Regions from separate parts of the Brevibacillus sp. FW301-21C12A genome, predicted to be linked through region 3. Evidence: riboswitches for the same ligand, from Rfam matches in the RefSeq annotation. Region 3 holds a riboswitch; each other region holds the start of a gene.
What was found. A riboswitch is a leader RNA that binds a small molecule or an ion and turns the genes downstream of it on or off. The one in region 3 is predicted to bind cobalamin.
Positions count from the first base shown of each region.

Region 1: linked by a shared signal. The riboswitch ahead of nrdI (class Ib ribonucleoside-diphosphate reductase assembly flavoprotein NrdI) and the one ahead of cobO (cob(I)yrinic acid a,c-diamide adenosyltransferase) in region 3 are both predicted to bind cobalamin.
Region 2: linked by a shared signal. The riboswitch ahead of AC3WQH_RS13780 (hypothetical protein) and the one ahead of cobO (cob(I)yrinic acid a,c-diamide adenosyltransferase) in region 3 are both predicted to bind cobalamin.

Region 1 is NZ_JBYTBG010000051.1:14,828-17,025, forward strand. It holds gene AC3WQH_RS22310 (alpha/beta hydrolase) at 1-476, opposite strand, end outside; cobalamin riboswitch at 651-848, shown strand; gene nrdI (class Ib ribonucleoside-diphosphate reductase assembly flavoprotein NrdI) at 1,002-1,361, shown strand; gene nrdE (class 1b ribonucleoside-diphosphate reductase subunit alpha) at 1,348-2,198, shown strand, end outside.
Region 2 is NZ_JBYTBG010000019.1:48,089-50,286, forward strand. It holds gene mmgD (citrate synthase) at 1-523, opposite strand, end outside; gene AC3WQH_RS13780 (hypothetical protein) at 513-758, opposite strand; cobalamin riboswitch at 912-1,111, opposite strand; gene AC3WQH_RS13785 (YhgE/Pip family protein) at 1,238-2,198, opposite strand, start outside.
Region 3 is NZ_JBYTBG010000010.1:133,605-135,802, reverse strand. It holds gene AC3WQH_RS09340 (MarR family winged helix-turn-helix transcriptional regulator) at 1-202, opposite strand, end outside; cobalamin riboswitch at 398-617, shown strand; gene cobO (cob(I)yrinic acid a,c-diamide adenosyltransferase) at 901-1,440, shown strand; gene cobD (threonine-phosphate decarboxylase CobD) at 1,440-2,198, shown strand, end outside.

The DNA of each region.
Region 1 (2,198 bases), on a different contig from region 3:
ACGAGCAAGCCGCCGAGCGAATGTCCGAAAATCGTTTGCCGCGTGCGGTCGACGGGCAAGTCCTTTTCGATCGCGGGCTTCACCGTGTCTTCGATGAAGCTGAGGAAGCCTTCTGCCCCGCCCATTTCCGGCCATTCGCCGCCGCGCGGATGAGCGGGCAGCTCGGATGCGGGAACGACATGGGTGAAGTCGTAGTAGCGCGATGGGTGGAACGGCGCTTCTGTCGGGTAGCCGATGCCGACGACGATGGCCGGATCGACGCCCGTTCTTTCCGGAACCCGGCATTGCAGGCGAATCGCTTCGGTCATGGTGCCAAACACCGAGTTGGCATCCAGCAAGTAAATGACCGGGAAGCTGGACGGCGGCAAAGCCACGTCGGGGATGCTGACGAAGATGTGGAACGTGCGGTCGTTGTATGTCATTTTTCTCGTTTGCGAACGCGGAATGGCTACTGCTTCATAAACCGTGCTTTCCATCAGGGGTCACTCTCCAATCGGCCGGTGGCGTTACCTTTTTTGTGCATGAAACCTATTATATGGACGCAAACCAGAGATTGGCAATAGAGAAATGAGAGAGATTATCAGTCGCCAAAATAGAGCATGCCGAGCTTGACTCCTACGATATATTGAGGTAAAGTAAGTTTTACCAACTACATATTGATGCGGACAGGTGTTTGCCACGCTATATTTGGTAGACTTAATAGGGAAGTCGGTGAAATTCCGACGCGGTCCCGCCACTGTGATGAGAGAGTTCCATTTGGTTTTTGCGCCACTGATTCAGCTGATCGGGAAGGCACGAATGGAGCGATGACCCCGAGCCAGGAGACCTGCCTGACCGTCAGCACTGTGTAACCTACGGGAGATAGGGAAGTGTTCGAGCGCTCCATTCGTTTTTCGGCGGATGGATACGATGGGGATCATCATGCGCATTCGACATTTTGGCGTCGGATGCGCTTTTACTTTGGCTAAAAAAGTATAGAACAGCAGTAAAGGATGAGGGACATGTTAATCGCTTTTGATTCGAAAACAGGAAACGTGAGACGATTCGTCAGCAAGCTCGATCTGCCGCACGTGGAGATTGATCCGGAGATGGTGATCGACGAGCCGTTCATTCTGGTCACGTACACGACAGGCTTTGGCCAGGTGCCGGAGAAGGTGGACCGTTTTCTGAAGCGGAATCATGTCTATTTGCGCGGCGTGTCAGCCAGCGGCAACCGCAACTGGGGAGCCAGCTTTGCCAAAAGCGCAGACACGATCGCCAGCCAATATGGCGTTCCGGTCATTTCCAAATTCGAACTGTCCGGTACCGGCCGTGACGTGGAACAATTTACGAGTGGGGTGGCAGCAATTGCGACACATTGAATTGAACAACCAACTGATGCAGCGAGGAAGCGACGGATTTTACCAACTGGAAAAGGACAGAGAGGCAGTCGCGGTCTTCATGGAAGAAGTACAGGCGAAGACGATGACCTTCAACAGCGTGAAAGAGCGCATGGACTATTTGATCGAAAATGACTTTTATGAAAATGTGTATGAAAGCTACACGGTTGAACAGGTCGATGAAGTGTTCCGCCTGGCGCATGACGCTGGTTTTCAATTCGCTTCGTACATGGCTATCTCCAAGTTTTACAAAGACTACGCCCTGAAAACAGACGACAAATCGATGTATCTGGAGCAGTACCCGGATCGGGTGGCGATTGTGGCGCTCTCGCTCGGGCGCGGAGACTTCGAACTGGCGAAGCGGCTGACCGTGTCGATGATGGACCAGCGACTCCAGCCGGCGACGCCGACGTTCCTCAATGCGGGGAAAAGCCGCCGCGGCGAAATGGTCTCCTGCTTCCTGCTGGAAATGGACGACTCCTTGAACTCGATCAACTACGTTCTCGGCACTTGCATGCAGCTTTCGAAAATCGGCGGCGGCGTGGCCGTCAACCTGTCCAAGCTGCGCGGGCGCGGAGAGCCGATCAAAGGCGTCGAGGGCGCAGCCAAGGGCGTCATGCCTGTACTCAAGCTGCTGGAGGACGCGTTTTCCTACGCCGATCAGATGGGGCAGCGCAAAGGCTCCGGGGCAGCCTACTACAACATCTTCGGCTGGGATATCAACGAGTTTCTCGATTGCAAAAAGATCAATGCCGATGAAAAGTCGCGGATCAAGACGCTGTCGATCGGCCTGATCGTGCCGAATGTGTTTTACAAGCT
Region 2 (2,198 bases), on a different contig from region 3:
CTTCGAAGGCAGACGGGATTTTGCCCGTAATCATGTAGAGAAAATTGGCGCTGTACGACAGCTCCGGCAACGGTGCCACCAGCTCGGCTTTTTGAATCACGCGGTAGCTGTTGGCGACGATGTTCGGCACTTTGCCGAGCAGCTTGTAGGCCCGCTCCTTGTTGGCTTGCGGCGAGCAGTTGTCGAGGTGACTGTCATAGCCGGCCAGCGCCGACAGCCCCGTCCGCAAGCCGTCCATCGGATGCGTTTTTTCCGGCAGCAGCTTGAGCATGTCGAACACTTCTCTCGGGATGTCGTACTCGCTCTTCAGCTTCTCTTCTACCGCCCGCTTTTGTTCCTCGTTCGGCAGCGCTTCCTCCAGCAAAAGATGGACGATATCCAGGTAACGGTACGCTTTGGACAGCTCGATCAAGTCGTACCCTTTGATGACGATTTCTCCTTGCTTCGTATCCAGAAAGGAAATGCTCGTTTCCGCAGCCACTACCCCTTCCAGACCTGGAAAAAACTTTTCTTCAACTCCCATGTTCCTCATCCTCCGCCCCAAATAGGTTGATCTTTAGACGTTGATAAGCCTTGTCGAGATTTTGCAAAAGCTTTTCTTGATCCGCTGGACTGTCTGATCGCCTGATGACCTCGTCTTTTAATTTCGAGTAATGCGCCTTGATAACGCTCGGGTTCTCTATCGTCAAGTTGTTCATAATGCACGCCTGAAAATCGTTGGTAAAATACTCAACCGTTCCAAACAAAAAATCGCTCATCCGTCACGTACCCTCCTGAAAATCCGCACAAAAAAACAACTTCCGCAGAAGTTGTTAAGAGGCGAATGAATACTCAAATAAGCATGCTGATTGTCCAAATCAAAAACACGCCTATCCATTTCGCACTTAACACCCCCTATCCTCGTAGGTATTGATGTTGTGCTCAAACAGGCAGGTCTCCTGGCTTATGTTCATCGCTTTTCGAACCTTCCCATTTTCGGCTGGCGAAAACAGTGGCATCTTCGAATCGCTCCCAATTACAGTTGCGGGACAGCGTCGGATTCTAACCGAACTTCCCTTTTAAGCAGATAAAAGATGGTGAATTTATCTGCACCTGTTTGTACACGTATTTAGTTTGTCTCGAATATACCACCGATTCAGAAAATTAACAATTGGATTCTTTCCTAAAAATTGGGTAACCCGATTGAACGCACACGAAAAAACCAGCCAATAACGATGATTGGCTGGTTACTGATGGCTTACCCGATAATTTTTGTCTTCTTGGCATTCTCCATCGATTTTTGAATCAGGCCGCTCAACGGACGCTTCAGGGCGAGCGCGATGAACAGGCTGATTCCGATGAAGCCGAACAGAAAGAGAATGTCCCGGGTCGCCGTCTCCCACAGCACCCCGCCTACGCCCTCCCGCAGCAAGCTGATCGCGTAGGTGAACGGCATGAACGGATTCAATGCCTGGAAAAAGGGAGCGGTCATGCTGATCGGGAACGTCCCGCCCGAGCTGGAAAACTGGAACACCATGAAAATGATCGCGATGCCTTTGCCCACGTTGCCGAATACGGACAGCAGCGTGTACGTGATCGTGACGAATACCATGCTGACGAGCATCGCGAAAAGCACAAACGGAACTTTATCCGCAACATAAGCTTCCAGAATGTAAATGTCTCCAAGCGTAATGCACAATGCCTGAAGCAGACCGATCGTCACAAACGTGCCCAAACGCCCCAAATAAAGCTGGTACGGCTTGTAGCGGCCATCCGGATTTTCCGCATCCGGCTTGAGCAGGGAAATCAGCAGCGTGGCCCCGACCCATAGCGACAGGACGCCGTAAAAAGGAGACATCGCCGAGCCGTAGTTCGGGATCGGGTATTTGCGGTTTTCCTTGATCTGCACCGGGCTGGCGAGAAATTCGCTCTCTTTTTGAATATCCCCGCGCAAAAGCTTGGCGAGATCGGCGAAGTTGTTGTTCGCCTCTACCTCTCTCAGCTTGTCTGCCGCCTGCGAAATCGCGCTCTCCAGCTTGGGCAAATCGTCGCGAACCAGCGCCGCCACTCTGTGGACGCCGTTCTCCACCTCCGGCAGCTTGTTGCGCACGAAATCAGCCAGCTTCACAAGTTCCGCTTCCGCCTGCGGCAAATCGTTGCGAATGAATGCCGCCGCCTGGTCGAGCTTTTGCCCGATGGCTGGCAAGTTTTCCTTCAAG
Region 3 (2,198 bases):
CCCCCGTGATGGTTGCTCCATCCAAGCGAAGCCGACTACCCAATTCCACACCTTTTTGGCCATCTTTTTCCCATAGCGCATGTAATAGAACAAACTGCACGGGAGTAATCCCGTACGGCGATAATTTGGCCTTTTCCATTTGCCAGATTTTTTGATACGCCTTCCCGAGAAGAAACCCATAGCAATCCTCAATCCGATCCATATGTACCTCCAAATATTTTATTGGAAATCGATGTAAGAATAAGATAACACGCACACAAAAGATTTGTGTACAAATAATTAGTTCACAAAACAAAGATCAATGCCCAGTATGTTCCTATCCGCAGCTTTTGCTTGAATCCCCGGTAGCATTTGCTATTATTAAAGCAAGTGCTTGTCATAGAAACGAACGACATTTGAATATGGTAGAAAAACAGGTCCTTGTTTTTCGCAAGCGATAGTTTGCGAATGCGAGGTTAAAAGGGAAGTTTGGTGAAAAGCCAACGCGGTCCCGCCACTGTAAAAGAGGAGCTCTTCTTCTTGGCAACGGCGCCATCCACTGCACGCCAGCGTGCGGGAAGGAGGAAGAAGAGCGAAGATCCTTGAGCCAGGAGACCTGCCTGTTTTGATGTCCACTGATTTCCTTCGGGTCAAAGGATGAGGTGAGGATTGTTGCAGTCGGCTATCCGCGCTTTGTTTTCCTTGGAGGTTTGGGGAAACAAGGCGTTTTTTTGTACGCGGAAAGCGAAACAGGAAGCAAATCGGCAAACTCTTCACTTTTTCAGTCAGGTAAATAACGAGGCTATGGAAAACATTTGAAATAGGCAACGGAGCCTAAACTGCATTTTTGGAGCGCTGTGCCTCCGAAAATTATTAGGGATGGGCAACGGGGCCTACAGTTTATTTTGGGGGTGGGCGTACTTGAGCAACAAGCGGGGCCTGTTTTTGGTCTACACCGGAGACGGCAAAGGAAAGACAACAGCCGCGGTGGGGCTGGCTGTGCGCGCGACTGGACGAGGCAAAAAGGTCATCATGATCCAGTTCATCAAGTCGCCGGAGCGCACGTACGGAGAGAAAATCATCTTCGACAAGCTGGGCATCGAAATCGTGCAAAAAGGCGTAGGCTTCACCTGGACGAAGACGCCGGAGGAGCATCGCGCGGCGCTGCAGGAAGCGTGGGCGTTCGCCCGGGAAAAGCTCGCTTCGGGCGAGTACGATGTCGTCATTCTCGACGAGCTGAACAATGCGCTGGCGATCGACCGTTTTCCGATTGCGGACGTGCTGCCGCTCGCGGACGTTTTGGAAGCGATTCAAAACAGGCCGAGCCATGTGCATCTGGTCGTGACGGGGCGGAGCGCCAAGCAGGAAATCATCGACATGGCCGATCTCGTGACAGAGATGAAGCAGATCAAGCATTACTACGATGAAGGAATACCAGCGGTGCTGGGGGTAGAGTTTTGATGAACGTACTGGAAGCGTACGGCCACGGCGGAGATTTGCTGACGGCAGCGGACCGCTTTGGGATGGAGCCGGGCCAATTCCTTGATTTCAGTGCCAATATTAACCCGCTGGGCATGCCGGACAGCGTGCGCGAGATGCTTTTGGCCTCGCTGTCTGCCGTGCTGCGTTACCCGGACCCTGGGCATCGCCAGTTTCGCCGGGCGTTGGCGCAGCGGTTGCAGTTGCCAAAGGAATGGCTTTTGCCTGCGAACGGAGCGGCAGAAGCGATGGCGCTCGCGATTCTCGGGCTGCAGCCGCAAACAGTCGGCGTGATTTATCCTTGCTTTTCGGAATATGCAGAGCTTTCCGAGCAGTTTGGCGCAACCGTCATCGGCTGCTACGGAAAAGAAGAGAACGGCTACAAGGCCGACAGCGCCGAGCTGTACCGTCTGTTCGAACAGGCTGATCTGGTGTTTGTCGGCTCGCCGAACAATCCGACTGGCATCTTGTATGAGCCACAGGAGCTGTTGCAGATGGCGGACTGGACGGCCCAGACCGATACGTGGCTGGTCGTGGACGAGGCGTTTCTCGATTTTGTGGAAGAAAGCCGCCAGTTTACGCTGGCAAGTCGGCTGGAGCGCTTTCCCCGCGTCATTTTGCTGCGGTCGATGACGAAAATGTACGCGATCCCCGGCTTGCGTCTCGGATACGCGATCGCCCAGCCTGACGCGATTGCGAAAATGCGCGCGAAGCAGGTGAGCTGGAGCGTGAATGCGCTT